3 regions of the Neorhizobium sp. R1-B genome follow, and region 3 is predicted to be linked to each of the others. Evidence: riboswitches for the same ligand, from Rfam matches in the RefSeq annotation. Region 3 holds a riboswitch; each other region holds the start of a gene.
What was found. Region 3 has a riboswitch for cobalamin ahead of EDE05_RS07615 (ABC transporter substrate-binding protein). Riboswitches for the same ligand answer to the same signal wherever they lie in the genome.

Region 1: linked by a shared signal. The riboswitch ahead of bluB (5,6-dimethylbenzimidazole synthase) and the one ahead of EDE05_RS07615 (ABC transporter substrate-binding protein) in region 3 are both predicted to bind cobalamin.
Region 2: linked by a shared signal. The riboswitch ahead of EDE05_RS00165 (aromatic ring-hydroxylating dioxygenase subunit alpha) and the one ahead of EDE05_RS07615 (ABC transporter substrate-binding protein) in region 3 are both predicted to bind cobalamin.

What each region holds. Positions count from the first base shown of each region.
Region 1 is NZ_SOEM01000034.1:3,971-8,984, forward strand. It holds gene pncA (bifunctional nicotinamidase/pyrazinamidase) at 1-302, opposite strand, end outside; gene EDE05_RS25245 (NAD+ synthase) at 531-2,204, shown strand; gene EDE05_RS25250 (TolB family protein) at 2,215-3,045, shown strand; cobalamin riboswitch at 3,072-3,257, shown strand; gene bluB (5,6-dimethylbenzimidazole synthase) at 3,332-4,018, shown strand; gene EDE05_RS25260 (hypothetical protein) at 4,019-4,687, opposite strand; gene EDE05_RS25265 (NADP-dependent malic enzyme) at 4,807-5,014, opposite strand, start outside.
Region 2 is NZ_SOEM01000001.1:39,963-44,976, forward strand. It holds gene EDE05_RS00150 (transporter) at 1-83, shown strand, start outside; gene EDE05_RS00155 (BA14K family protein) at 107-613, opposite strand; gene EDE05_RS00160 (BA14K family protein) at 809-1,231, opposite strand; gene EDE05_RS00165 (aromatic ring-hydroxylating dioxygenase subunit alpha) at 1,349-2,593, opposite strand; cobalamin riboswitch at 2,690-2,905, opposite strand; gene EDE05_RS00170 (DUF6656 family protein) at 3,074-3,670, shown strand; gene EDE05_RS00175 (L-threonylcarbamoyladenylate synthase) at 3,705-4,682, shown strand; gene EDE05_RS00180 (FAD-binding oxidoreductase) at 4,698-5,014, shown strand, end outside.
Region 3 is NZ_SOEM01000004.1:113,301-118,314, forward strand. It holds gene EDE05_RS07605 (nitroreductase family protein) at 1-624, shown strand, start outside; gene EDE05_RS07610 (LysR family transcriptional regulator) at 918-1,814, opposite strand; cobalamin riboswitch at 2,272-2,509, shown strand; gene EDE05_RS07615 (ABC transporter substrate-binding protein) at 2,696-3,727, shown strand; gene EDE05_RS07620 (iron ABC transporter permease) at 3,724-4,752, shown strand; gene EDE05_RS07625 (ABC transporter ATP-binding protein) at 4,749-5,014, shown strand, end outside.

The DNA of each region.
Region 1 (5,014 bases), on a different contig from region 3:
GCTGCGATGTTGAGGTCCGGATGGAATTCGGCGTCGGGTGTTTCCTGCACGCAGTGATCGGGCCACATCACCTGCAGCTTGCCGGAAAGCTTTCCCATCTCGAAAGGCTTTTTACCTGGATGCTGTGAAGCGAAGCTCCCGTGATTTTTCGGGTGCCAGTCCTGAGACGCGACAATAACGTCGTATCCACCGTCCTCGATCAGCCGATTGGCGATTGGCACCACGTCGTCTCCGTGCGGCACGGGCAGGTTGCCACCAGGGCAGAAGCCGTTCTGGATGTCGATCAGCAGCAGGGCCTTCATTGCGACTTCCTCCGAATCTTGCTTCCAACAAAATGCCCATCACGGCGCCAACGATCAAGCCGGCCAATGCAAAGCGCCTTTCTAGGCAGATCCAAAGGTACCCTTTGGGTTCTGCCTCTGGAATGCCTGCAGCGATTACTCTGGTGTCCGCTCATCCGCTTGAAACATCGCAAAAAATTCCCCCGAGCGATGTTGCCGGCGTCATCGGCGGGCGCTAAATCGTGAGGCATGACACAGGATATCAGCCAGACACTCCGTATCGCCGTCGCTCAGCTCAACCCAACTGTCGGCGATATAGCCGGCAACCTGGCCCTTGCGCGGGAAGCGCGCAGGGACGCCGCCGGCGAAGAGGCAGACCTTGTTCTCTTCACAGAGCTCTTTATCTCCGGATACCCGCCAGAAGATCTCGTCCTCAAACCGGCTTTCCTGGCTGCCTGCCAGAGGGCTGTCGAACAGCTGGCGGCCGATACTGCCGATGGTGGTCCCGGCGTCGTCATCGGCTTTCCGCGACAGGGGGAGGCGGGCCGGCACAACTCGGTTGCCTTGCTGGACGGTGGCAAGATCGTTGCGATACGGGACAAGGTCGATCTGCCGAACTATGGCGAGTTCGATGAGAAACGCGTTTTCACGGAAGGATCGATCTCGGGGCCTTACAACTTCCGGGGCGTCAGGATCGGCATTCCGATATGCGAGGAGATCTGGAACGACATGGGCGTCTGCGAGACGCTGGCGGAAAGCGGAGCGGATATCCTGCTCGTGCCGAACGGTTCCCCTTACTATCGGGGCAAAGTGGATGTCCGCCATCAGGTCGCCCTGCGTCAGGTGATCGAAAGCGGTCTGCCGCTGCTGTTCGCCAACCAGGTCGGGGGACAGGACGAGCTTGTCTTCGACGGCGCAAGTTTTGCTTTCAACGCCGACAAGACACTCGCCTTCCAGATGAGCCAGTTTGAACCGGCAATCACCGTGACCGAATGGAAGAAGGCCAACGACAGCTGGCGTTGTACGCGCGGCCCGATGGCGCGTATTCCCGAAAAGGAGGAAGCGGATTACCGCGCGTGCCTGCTGGGCTTCCGCGACTATGTCAACAAGAACGGCTTCAAATCGGTGGTTCTCGGGCTTTCAGGCGGTATCGACTCGGCGCTCTGCGCGGCCATTGCCGTGGATGCCCTGGGAGAGGAACGGGTGCGCACGGTGATGCTGCCCTATCGCTACACGTCAGAAGAGTCGCTCAAGGATGCGGCCGATTGTGCCAAGGCTCTTGGCTGCCGCTACGACATCGTGGCGATTGCCGAGCCGGTCGACGGATTTTCATCGGCATTGTCGGAATTATTCGAGGGAACGGACGAGGGCATCACGGAGGAGAATCTGCAGAGCCGTGCGCGCGGGACGATCCTGATGGCGATCTCCAACAAGTTCGGTTCCATGGTGGTGACGACCGGCAACAAATCGGAAATGTCGGTGGGTTATGCGACGCTTTATGGCGACATGAACGGCGGCTTCAATCCGATCAAGGATCTTTACAAGATGCAGGTCTACGGGTTGTCCGCATGGCGCAACGAGCATCTGCCGCCTGGCGCGTTGGGATCCGGCGGCGAGGTCATCCCGAAGAACATCCTTGCCAAGGCGCCGTCTGCGGAATTGCGTCCCAACCAGACCGACCAGGATTCGCTGCCGCCCTATCCGGTACTCGACGATATCCTCGAATGCCTGGTCGAGCTGGAAATGGGAACGGAAGAGATTGTAGCCCGGGGTCACGATCTGGCGACCGTCCACCGAATTGAGCACCTGCTTTATCTTGCCGAATACAAGCGGAGGCAATCCGCACCCGGTGTAAAGATCACCAAAAAGAACTTCGGTCGAGATCGGCGCTATCCGATCACCAACCGATTCCGGGACCGGTGAGGGCATGGCGCTGCGGAGTTCTGTCGAGATCTACAATATTCGCACCCGGCAATACCGGGTTGTCTGGCAGACTGAAGCTCTGTTCGAAGCGCCGAACTGGTCGCCGCGTGGTGACTATCTGATGCTCAACAGCGACGGGCTGATCTACCGGCTGTCACCGCTGGGTGACAGCGCTCCCGTTCCAGTCGATACCGGCTTTGCGCGTGAGTGCAACAACGATCATGGCATTTCGCCGGACGGCTCGCTGATCGCCATTTCCGACAAGGTAGAATTCGGCAAGTCGGCAATCTATGTGCTACCGGCGGAGGGTGGTGATCCCCGGCTGGTGACGGAGAAACTGCCCTCCTACTGGCATGGCTGGTCACCGGATGGTGGAAAATTCGCCTATTGCGGTATCCGCGACGATCTCTTCGATATCTATACGATCGATAGGGAAGGCGGCGAAGAGACACGATTGACTTTCGGAGAGGGGCGGAACGACGGGCCCGACTATTCTCCCGACGGCGAATGGATCTATTTCAACTCCAGCCGTACCGGCATCATGCAGATCTGGCGCGTACCTGCGTCGGGAGGCGCAGCGGAACGTATCACCGACAGCAATTACGGCGACTGGTTTCCTCATCCGTCACCAAAAGGAGACAAGATCGTTTTCATCTCCTACGACGCGACGGTATTCGATCATCCGCGCGACCAAAACGTCCGCGTGCGGCTGATGGACATGGATGGCGGTCATGTGGAGACCTTGTTCGAGTTGTTTGGCGGGCAAGGCACAATGAATTCGCCCAACTGGTCGCCGGATGGAAACGAGTTCGCCTATGTGCGCTACTTCCCTGTCGCATGAGGGGCTTGAATGCGTGAGGCCGCTCATGCATAACCGCGACGTCAGGTGCCTGCCGCTGGCAGGAGAATCGGGAATCCGGTGCGAGACCGGAACGTGCCCAACGCTGTGAGGCGGACGCTTGCCGCAAAGTAGATGCCACTGGGATTTCCGGGAAGGCTGCGGCGAGCGGATGAAGCCAAGTCAGAAGACCGGCCTGTCGAGATAGACCGACCCGCGTGGACGGCGGCAAGGTTTTTTTGGTGCCCTGCTTTATTACGCGGGGTGTCAGCATTGTTGGGGATTAACGATGCGACCTGATCTTTTTGCCGATGCCTTGATGCCTGCAGAAGAATTCCCGGAACGTGACCGTGCTGCGGTCTACCGGGCCATAGAGACGCGCCGTGACGTGCGCGATCAGTTTTTACCCGAGCCGCTTCCGGACGATCTCGTTGGGCGGCTGCTTGGGGCGGCGCATGCTGCGCCGTCGGTCGGTTTCATGCAGCCGTGGAATTTTATCCTGGTGCGTGACCCGAAGGTCCGTGAAGCCGCCTGGCAGGCCTTCTCGCGGGCCAATGAGGAAGCGGCGGAGATGTTTCCGCAAGAACGACGCGAGGTCTACCAAAACCTGAAGCTGGAGGGCATCCGCAAGGCGCCGCTCAGCATTTGCGTCACCTGCGATCCCGAGCGGGCAGGCCCCGTTGTCATCGGTCGCACTCATGATCCGCGCATGGACGTATTCTCGTCCGTCTGCGCGGTGCAAAACCTTTGGCTGGCGGCACGGGCCGAAGGTGTCGGAGTGGGCTGGGTCAGCATTTTCCACGAGGCGGACCTGCGGACACTGCTTGGTATCCCCGAGGGAATTCAAATCGTTGCCTGGCTTTGCGTCGGCTACGTCGACCGCCTTTATCGAGAACCGGAGCTGGCGGTAAAGGGCTGGCGCCAGCGGCTCTTGCTCGAGGACCTGGTATTCAACGACAAATGGGGCCGAGCTTGATCACTGCTGGGGTTGTGGGCCGGTAGACTTCGGATTGGCAAGATCAATGCTTGTATCCGGCAGAAACTGGGGGCCCACTATGCGAACCTTCTTGTTCGGATCGTAGGTGCGCTCCAACGGCGGAGGCGGCGGCAGGTTTGCCGCTTTCGTTTCCTTCGGATCTTTTGTCCGCAGGTCGGTCACTCCTGAATAGGGCTCCGGTTTCGGCAATTCGATCCCCTGAACCTTCAGCCGCTCTTTCCGCTCCTCTTCGACATCGGAAGGGAGGCAGCCGTTCGATCGGATCGACGCAAGAATGGCATTGCGTTCATCCGACGAGCGCCAGAGCTGGCGTGCATTCTCCCGATCCGCCGTCAACGCGTCGCGCTCACGCTCCATCGCGCCAAGCGCATCGCGCATCTCGTCGCAGGCGCCGCCATTAGCGCTGCCACCGAAGACGACGATGCTGCCGCCGCAGCCGCTGCGGCGCATCTCGATTCGATGCCGACGAATGTCGCCGTTGATCTCGCTGAGATGTTGCGAATAGCGCCGCATCTCGGCGGTGTTGCCGATGATTTGCGGAGCATTGTTGAGTTGCCGGTAAAGCGCCGCGCAGGTGCCTATATCCCGCGCGGAAGCCATGTCGGGTGCAAGCAGAATTGGGGCGATCAGCAGGTTGCGAATGCGCATCAGTCGATGTCCGGCGATCTCTAGAATCGGTAACCGCATCATGAGGCAGGCCAGTTGACAATATCATAAGCACGCTCTCGCAATCTGCGGAGCCAGTACGGATTATGCGGTTCACAGGCCTAGGACTGCAGAGCGAAATCCGGTTGTGAGGCCTCCACAACAGCCAGCGCTGCCATGTTTACCACGCCGCGCGACGTTACCGAGGGCGAGAGGATATGTGCAGGCAGCGCCGTACCCAACAAAATCGGTCCGACATGAAGTGCATCGGTGAGATTTCGAACGATCCCCAACGAGATATTGGCCGCGTCCAGGTTCGGGAAGATCAGA
Region 2 (5,014 bases), on a different contig from region 3:
ACGGTACGGTCTACGCATTCAGCTTGATGGGCGTCTCAGTTTTCGCCGCCTGGTGGCTGTTGAGACGGGCAGGCATTCTCTGATCGCCCGCAGAGAAAGCTGCCTATCAGTAGTAGGGCGACAAGCAGGTCCGGCGGGGGCCGTAGTTCGGCTGGAACGTGTTGGAATAACTGTCATAGGACCGGTAGCGGTCGGCGCACCATTCGTAATGGCGAGGATTGATGTCGCCGCGCTCGACATAGGCCGGACCAGGTTCGACATATCGCGGCGCGGGTTCTACATAACGCGGCTGAGCGGCAATCGCCCCGCCGATGATGGCGCCTGCGCCAAAAGCGGCCAAGGGGAACCAGTAACCGTTATAATAACGATGGCCGTGTCGGCGTTCCCGGTAGCCACGGTGGCCGTTGTAATAGCCGTCGCGATATCCATCCCGATAGGCATCACGGCGCCACTCGCGACGTTCCCACCGATCGCGCTCCCAGTATTGGACCTCGGTGACGGCAGAATTTGCCACCGTCGGCCCGGCCGGAAGGGGCATGGCATGGGCCGGCGTCAGCGACACTATGAGTACCACGGCGGAGATTCCCGCAAGCGCCATCTTCTTGAACGTCATATTGAGCCCCATTCCTTAGTCGGTGCATCGAATTCTTAGCCGCAGCCGATGATTTCCATATCGGACAGACCGGATATTCGACACTCCTTTAGGAAATTGATCCTGAATAGGCGATTAACGTTTCAGGCATGAAAAACCTGGTCTCGGGCGTCATGCCCGAGACCAGGTCGCGACCGATAACTTGATGCTACCGGGTCAGTAAGGTGAGCGGCAGATCCGACGCACACCGGCACTGGCAACGTAAGTGTTGTCCGATGCACGGTAGGTGCGATAACGGCTTTCGCACCAGGCATAATGACGGCTGTTATAACCGCCCCGATCGGCCGTTATAGCACCACCGATGATCGCGCCCGCGCCAAAGGCGGCAAGCGGGAACCAGAAGCCGTTGTAGTAACGATATCCGGGCCGGCGTTCACGATAGCCGCGATGTCCCCTGTACCAGCCGTAACGATCACGGCGCCAGTCGCGGCGGTCGCGATACTGGACATCCGTGACGGCGGAATGCGCCGAAAAGGCGGGTGCCGAAGGCATCTGGAGTGCCTGGGCAGGGGCAAAGCTGGTCAACGTGGAAGCAAGGGCAACGGCCAATGCAGTCAAGCGAAGACGGTACCTCATCATGGTGTTTCCTCTGTCGTTGGTGAGCAAAGCAACGCCAGATCGAGGACTTTGTTCCTAGGATCCCCGGCAAGGATGCGATGCGGCCGATCACGAACAGGAGATCGGCCGCTCGTTGAGCTAGGCGACGATCGAAAGTTTTGCCTGATCCCCCTGCAGACGGTTGACCATGAAGTTCGAATACCATTCGACGAACTGCATGACGCCGCCCTCGTGCTCGGCCGAATACGGTCCCGGCTCGTAGGCCGGAGAGCGAATGCCAAAGGCGTTTTCCTCGACGATCTGGCGGTCCTGGTCGTTGGTCATGTTCCAGACATGCGTCAGCTCTTCGAGATTGTAATCGACGCCCTCGACCGCGTCCTTATGGACCAGCCATTTGGTGGTAACAGCGGTCTCCTCCGGCCCGAGCGGCGTGACGCGGAAGGAAATCGCGTGGTCGCCCAGCATATGATTCCAGGTGGTCGGGTAATGGAAGAGCAGCATGGTGCCGATGCCGTCGATTTTCACGTCGTCGGAAAGCCTCCGCTGCACGGCATTCCTGCCGGACATGGTGTAGCTCTCCGCTCCCTCGATCAGCGGCATGCGGGCGACACGGAACTGCCCGTCGGGTGAGATCCGGAACTCGCTCGGCAGATTGGCCGCCTCGCACCGCTGCCAGTGCTCGATGATAACAGGATCATCGATCGCGCCGGCAACGCCCGTGACCGTCGGCGCCTCCGGAAAGGTGCGGCAGAGCTCCGGATGATTTCCGGCACAATGATAACATTCCCGGTTGTTTTCCCAGACGAGCTTCCAATTGCCCTTCTCGATAATCGTCGACTGATGCGCAACCTTAGCTTCCGACAGGCGGTGCGGCGCCATATAGGGCTCGATCGCGGCGCGGACCGGTGCGAAATCCGGCGCTTCCTGAGCCAGGCAGATAAAGATGTAGCCGGCGACGCTTTCGCAATGCACCTTCTTCATTCCGAACTGGCTTTTGTCGAATTCCTTGCCCATATGGCGCCCGATCAACAACGAGCCGTCGAGTTCGTAAGTCCATTGATGATAGGGACAGACCAGCCGTACCGCCGAACCGCTTTCCTTGGTACAGACGCGGCTGCCGCGATGGCGGCAGGTATTGTGAAGGGCGCGAATCTGGCCATCGCGGCCGCGCACCACGACAACCGGATAATCGCCGATCTGAAGGGTGAAATAGCTGCCGTTCTTCGGCAGCTCGCAATCATGGCCAACAAATAGCCAGTCGCGATACCAGATCATCTCGAGATCGAGCTTGTAATAGTTGGGATCAGTATAAAACGCCTGTTCGAGACTGAAGCCTTCGCGGCGGTTCTTGAGCTGTCGCAGCGCCTGGTTGCGAATGTCCATCTTGCCTTCCTTGTCTTGCGGGCATGCGGAAGGACATGGAAAAACGGGCCGGCTCAGGCCTGCCAGTTTCCTGCCCCGAACGCCCGCCGCGATCGGTAACGTTTTTTTCCCCAAGGCTGGTTTCCGGGCTCAGGAGTTGCCCCTTTCGGGGCTGGTCCGGCGCCTTCCCGGGCGGCCCTTGCGGCTCTTTCCCAGTGGCTCTAGCCAAACCTTTAAACTCCACCACCGTTGCGGGGGCAGCGCCGGGCTTTGACCGGCTTCCCAATTCTCCGCCCTCCCTAGCCAGGCGGCACCTTGAGCTTGATGCGGATATAAGCATCCGCCCCGGCTGTCGCATAGGCGACATTGCGACATCGACAACCGCATTGACGACGACGCCAAAAGCCCTTCCAGCCTCGCATAAGGGAAACCTGTCATTAACGGCTAAATTCTAAAATACCGGCATCAACCGGAGCGGAGCCAGTGCAGGCCAAAGAAAAAATCCGCTATTTCGAAGCTCCCCCGCCAAGCCCTCCCGTGCCGGCGGCAACGAAATCCGCTGCTCATTCTGAATTTCTGAGAACCGGACGGATCGTCCGCCACAAACCCATCTGGCTGCCGCAGGAACGCCGCTATATCAGCCATGAGGAAGTCGCCGAGCGAACCGGCAAGCGGCTTGAAGCCGCCGGCGAAAAAAGCCACGAGCGCATCAACGCCTTTCACCGTTCCATTCAGTTTCCAAAGATCGTTTTCCATCGAACGCTCGAAGGAAGCCCGCATCTCGGTTATTGCCACGTGACGGCCGCGCGGACCCTTCTGGCACGCCGCGTGCCTGTCAGCTGGTCTTTCTATATCGCGAACTTCTTTTCCGAAATCGGGGAAGAGGAGAGATTCTTCGAGCGCATCCACACCTCCTATTCGCGCATGTATTTCGCCGTCGCGATCGAAGGTGAGCCAGGCCAACCATTTCAGGTCAGCCGGACGATCCGCAAGAATGGGCTGCTTTTCCAGACCAGCGACCCGATGGAGGCCATCAAGAACGTGCTTCTGCTCGGCGCGTCGAACGATGCGCTTCGCGAGATCATCAAAAAGCTTTGAAGCAGGTCGCTGTCCGCGCTATTGACGAGCGGACATGACGGCAGAGATCATCGACATCACCGCGGACCACGAGAACGCCATAGCGCGCGCCTGCGCGGTGCTGGCGGACGGCTTTCCCGTAGCGATCCCGACAGAGACGGTCTATGGGCTCGCAGCGGATGCCACCAATCCCGCCGCCATCGCGCGCATCTATGAAACCAAGGGCCGGCCTCGCTTCAACCCGCTTATCTGCCATATGGCCGATGTCGCCATGGCGGAGCGCTACGCCGTTTTCGATCCCATCTCGCGAAAGCTCGCAGCTGCATTCTGGCCGGGGCCGCTGACCTTGATCCTGCCACTGAAGCCGCAGAGCGGCATTCATTCGCTGGCGACGGCGGGGCTCGACACAGTGGGCATCCGCCTTCCTAAAGGCTTTGCTGCCGACCTCATCAGCGCCTTTGGAAAACCGCTTGCAGCCCCCAGCGCCAATACATCCGGGAAGGTCAGCCCGACCAGCGCGAAGCACGTGGCCGAAGATCTGGGCGACAAGTTGCAGCTGATCATCGACGGCGGGGCAGCTCCCGTCGGGGTGGAGTCGACCATCGTGCGGGTCGAGGACGGCATGATCCGCCTCTTGAGGCCCGGCGGAGTTGCAGCCGAAGAGATCGAGAAGGCAACCGGCCTTGCCGTGATGCGGCCGGATGGCCCGTCAGCGATCATCGAGGCGCCTGGCATGCTCGCCTCCCACTACGCTCCGGGAGCCGCAGTGCGGCTGAATGCCGAGCATGTGGAAAGCGGAGAAGCCTTGATCCGGCTGGGTTCCGCCCCGATAAAAGGCATCGAGCTTGCAAAGGAAGTCTTTGATCTTAGCCCCTCCGGCGATCTTGCGCAGGCGGCGGCAAATCTGTTCGACTATCTGAAGCGCGCCGACGCAACCGGTGCGATACGCATTGCTGTCACCCCGATACCCGATCACGGGCTTGGCGAAGCGATCAACGACCGGCTGGCCCGCGCAGCGGCACCGCGGGACTAGGAGGAGGAGACGCCGATGGATATTTCCGGGCCAAAGCCAGAGCTTCTCGACCGGTTCGCGGCCATCGTCGGCGACAACCACGTCCTGCGGGACCAGAAGGACCTCGCTCCGCATCTCGTGGAAGGCCGGGGGCTCTATGTCGGTTCGTCGCCGATGCTGTTGAAGCCGGGGACGACGCAGGAGGTTTCGGCAATCCTCAAGCTTGCGAGCGAGACGGGCACGCCGGTCGTGCCGCAGACCGGCAATACAGGGCTTGTCGGTGGCCAGACGCCGCGCAGCGGCGGCAGCGATCTGATCGTCTCGCTGGAGCGCATGAACCGCATCCGGGACGT
Region 3 (5,014 bases):
CGCGCCGACTATGACGGCAAAAGCGTTTCCACGGCAGACCTCCGGGCTCTGGTAGCGGCGGCAGACATGCCGGGCGTCGATCTCGTGCTGATCACCGGGAGGACCGGGATGGATCGCGTGCGGGATCTCGTCCTCGCCGGAAACACCGCGCAGATGGCGGACGCCGCCTTCATGCGCGAACTGAAATCCTGGTTGCGCTTCAACCCGCGCCAGGCGATGGCATCTGGCGATGGGCTGTTCGGCCCTACGAGCGGCAACCCATCCTTGCCGAGCTGGCTGGGTCCGCACCTCTTCGATCTCGCGTTTCGCGCGGATACCGAGAACGATAAATACGCAAGGCAGCTTCATTCGTCAGCGGGCGTAGCGGTGTTCGTTTCCGAACGCGACGATGCGGAGCATTGGGTCCGCGCCGGACGTGCCTGCCAGCGCTTCGCCCTGCAGGCGACGGCGCTCGGTCTCAAGCATGCCTTTATCAATCAACCGGTGGAAGTCGCGCAACTGCGACCCGAGCTGGCCGCGCTCGCCGGCCTGCCTGGACGTCGGCCGGACATCGTCATGCGGTTCGGATATGGGCCGACGCTACCCTATTCGCCGCGGCGCCCGGTGGAGGCGGTGCTGGCGTAAGCGAACACACGAGACCTCGCCGTCATGGGATCTGCGGACAAGCGTCATTGGCGACGGCCCGGGCCTTTCCGGTAGTTGCGGAATCGGATGCTCGAACCCCTTGCTCAGCTTCTCAGATGCGCCGCGGTCTACAGCAGACCTTCTCTGGGAACGAGCTGGCACTCGAGCCATGTCGCGGTAGCGGCGAATTTGATGAATCGATGAAGTTGGCGAGGCTCTTATCCGAGGGGGTGGCCAAGTTGGGACCGATTGCGCCCGCCCGGAATCCCTGAAACGTAATTCGTCCCTACCGCCTAATGCCCGTGGTATCTCAAGGCATCCACGACGACCTTGAAGGCAGGGGAGTTCTGATGCCGGGTCGGGTAATAGATGAAATAGCCTGAAAATGGAGGCGACCATTCTTCCAGCATGGGCACGAGGCGTCCAGTCGCGATGTGTTCGGCGACAAGATCTTCCGGCAGATAGGCGATGCCACCATTTTTCATGGCAGCATCTATCATGGGGTAAGAGCTATTGAAGGTGAGCTGGCCGTCGACTCTGACACGTAGCTCTTGCCCGTCCTTCTCGAATTCCCAGACGTAGAGCCCGCCGCCGGTGGCCTGGCGCATGTTGATGCAGTTATGCTGTACGAGGTCCTGCGGATGCTGCGGCGGCGGTTGCGTGGCAAGGTACTGGGGCGAGGCGACAGCCAGCATTCGCCAGTCGGGACCGACCCTGATGGCGATCATGTCTTTCTCGATGCTCTCGCCGAGCCTTATCCCTGCGTCGAAACCGTCTTCCACAATATTGCGCAAGCCGTTATCCCGGCTCAGCTCAAGCTTGATATCGGGGTATTCAGAAAGGATCGGCTGCAGTCTGGGCCAGACGATGCTTTCCAGCGCGTGATCAGACAAGGTAATCCTAATAGTGCCGGACGGTTTGTCGCGCAGGGCCATGAGTGCCGCAAGATCATCCCTTATGGCGGAGACCCGAGGCGCCAGCGATTGAAACAGACGCTCACCGGCTTCGGTCAGCGCCACGTTACGGGTGGTGCGGGACAGAAGCCGCAGGCCCATGCGTGTCTCCAGGCGCTTGATCGTGTGGCTAAGCGTGGACTGAGTAATACCGAGTTTGGCCGCAGCCCTGGTGAAACTCCGCTCCTCTGCCACGGCCAGGAACCATAAAAGGTCGTTGAAATCTTCCCTGGCCATCGTTTCCCCGTCCGGTTTTCATAGACGACTTATGGTCTGGATCGATAAATTAAGCGAAGTATGGATACCAATCCATAGGCGTTGCCTCTGCTGCCGTCTTCAGCGAGACAGCATCCTTCCGTCTCGACGACGCCCGGCCGCACCCCTCCGTCTCGATTAGCGGCAAGGACGACATCGGCGGCTGAAAAGAGAAGGCCGGTGCCCGTAACGAAGCATTCTTGCGCAACTTTTCATTTGACGAATGTAATAACATTACATATGCAGATCCGTGTGATTTTTGAGAGTGATTATACGACACGGGGCTCGGTATGCTTCTCCTCACCTATCACCGGTATCTCGCCGAGCCGATCTCGACCAAAGTCCCCGGTCCGAACGGGCGCGGAAATCTCATACGCTTGCTCTTCGGTCTCCGCACCTTGGCTGCCGTCTTTTCCAGCTTGACGGCGAGACGGACGGGCCTTTATCTGGCGATGACGGTTCCCGGAGTCAAAAGCAACGGGACGAAAAGGGAATACGGTGCGGACGACCCGAAGGGGATCCAAGACCGTGGCTGCCCCCGCAACTGTGAGCGGATTGCCGTCCATCCTCGTGGTGCCGAAAGGCGCCATGCCACTGCGCTGGTTTTGGGCGCGGGAAGGCAGGTGGGCGACAGATATTCGCAAGCCAGGAGACCTGCCGTCGAACATCGATCCATCATCACGGGCGGGGATGCCCGAAGAGGAGAAAGACATGGCCGACACCCGCGCTTCATCGCGCTTTTGCGTATCATATTTCCCAGATCTCCATCGTCGACGGGGCGACCGGGTGCTTTGAAAGCATCCTGATATCTAGCGCGGCCCGTTCAGGACCCGCATTCACATCACACTTCGGGAAATATAACGATGATCACTTCCAAGCGGTGGCCGCACGTTGGCCTGTGCGCTTTGTCCTTGATTGTTTCAGGACTGTTTCACAACGCCCTGGCGGCAGAAACCGTCTATCCTCTCACGCTTGAGAATTGCGGGCGGCAGATAACCTTCAAGAACGCGCCGTCACGCACCGTCTCGATCGGCCAGAGCAGCACCGAGATTCTCTACCTTCTCGGTCTTGCGGACAAGGTGATCGGCACTGCGCTGTGGGTCGGGCCTGTCCTGAAAGGCTACGAAGAGGTCAACGCCAAGATCGAACGCCTCGCCGACAACGATCCGAGCTTTGAAAGCGTGCTTGGAAAGAAGCCGGACATCGTCACCGTGCAGTTCCAGTGGCAGGTCGGTCCCGAGGGTGTCGTTGCAAAGCCCGAACAGTTCGAGGAACTGGGCATCGCGGTCTACACGTCGCCGTCCGACTGCATGGGCAAGGAAAATTCCGCCGCCGGCGACGGCGTCCGCCATCAGGTTTTTACCATGGACCTCGTCTATCAGGAGGTTCGTGATCTCGCGAAGATCTACGACGTGCAGGAAAAGGGCGAGGAAGTAGTGGCCGATCTCAAGCGGCGTGAGGCAGCGGCGCGCGCCAAGGTCGCTTCTGTCGAGGGCAGGCTTTCGGCCGTCTTTTGGTTTTCCAGCGCCCAGCAAGACGCTGACCCATACGTGGCGGGTAAAAACGGGGCGCCCGGCTACATCATGTCGGCTCTCGGGATCGAAAACATCATCAAAACCGACGAGGAATGGCCGACGGTGGGCTGGGAGACAATCGCCAGGGCCAATCCGACGATGATTGTGGCCGGCGCAATGAATCGCCGCCGTTACCCGCTGGACAGCATCGAGGCGAAACGTAAATTCCTGGACACCGATCCTGTCGCCAGCCTGATGCCGGCAGTTAGGAGCGGCCATGTCTTCGACATGGATGCGCAAGCCATGAATCCGACGATCCGCACCATCGAGGGCATTGAGGCGCTGGCCGATGCCATTGCAGGCGCCGGTCTGGTCAAATGAGACCTGCAGTCTCTTCCATTGGCCGTACGGGCGCTATTCCGCTGGCGCTTGTGGTCCTCGTCGCAGTCTTGTGGCTTGGCGCAGCGATCGGCGAGACTTCGATCCCGTTCGGGGTGGTTGCCAAGACGGTGGCCAACCGGCTGTGGAGTGCGGGCTATGCGCTCGAGCCGATCGACGAAGGCATCGTCTGGAGCTATCGGCTCAGTCGGGCAGTCGTAGCGGCTTGCTGCGGTGCGGCGCTCGCCTTGTCCGGGGTGGTGCTGCAGTCGCTGCTGCGCAATCCGCTAGCCGATCCCTATATCCTCGGGATCTCCGCGGGGGCTTCCACCGGGGCCGTCAGCGTGGCGATTCTTGGCCTGGGGGGCGGCATGATGACGCTCCCGATGGGTGCACTTCTCGGAGCCCTCATAGCCTTTGCCCTTGTCAGCCTGCTGGCCCTCAAGGCGGGCAAGGGAACGGCGGCCATCATTCTTGCAGGCGTTGCGGGGTCGCAACTTTTCAATGCGCTCACTTCCTTCATCGTTACCAAGGCGGCGACCGCGGAACAGGCGCGGGGCATCATGTTCTGGCTGCTCGGCAATCTGTCTGGAGTCCGCTGGCCGGATGCCTGGCTGGCGATTCCTGCCGCATTGACGGGTCTTCTGGTCTGCCTTTGGCATGCCCGCTCGCTTGACGCCTTCACGTTCGGCGCGGAATCGGCGGCATCACTCGGCATATCCGTTCGCCGCACCTACGTCGCACTGGTCGGAGTCTCCGCAATGATGACGGCGGTCATGGTTTCGATCGTCGGCTCCATCGGCTTTGTCGGTCTGGTCATTCCGCATGCAGCGCGCATGCTGGTCGGCGTCCGCCACAGCGTGCTGTTGCCGGCTGCCGCGCTGATCGGCGCCGTTTTCATGATCCTGGCGGATATCCTTTCCCGCGTTCTCATCCCGGGTCAGGTCCTGCCGATCGGAGTGATCACCGCCCTTGTCGGAGCGCCGGCCTTCGCTTTCGTTCTGGGGCAGCGAAGGGGACGCGGATGACGCTTACGGCAAAAGACGTTTCCTGGGGCGTCGGGGAAGCTGCGATTGTGAAGAGCATCTCGCTGGAGGTCAGGGAAGGAGAGTTTCTCGGTCTCATCGGTCCGAACGGCTCGGGGAAGACGAGTCTGATGGCGTTGCTTTCCGGCATCCGCAGGCCGCGGTCCGGCGAGGTCATTCTGGATGGCGTGCCGATCGGCAGGCTCGGTCGGCGCGAAGTCGCCCGGCATCTGGCTTTTGTGGAGCAGCAGGCGGAGACCGCCGA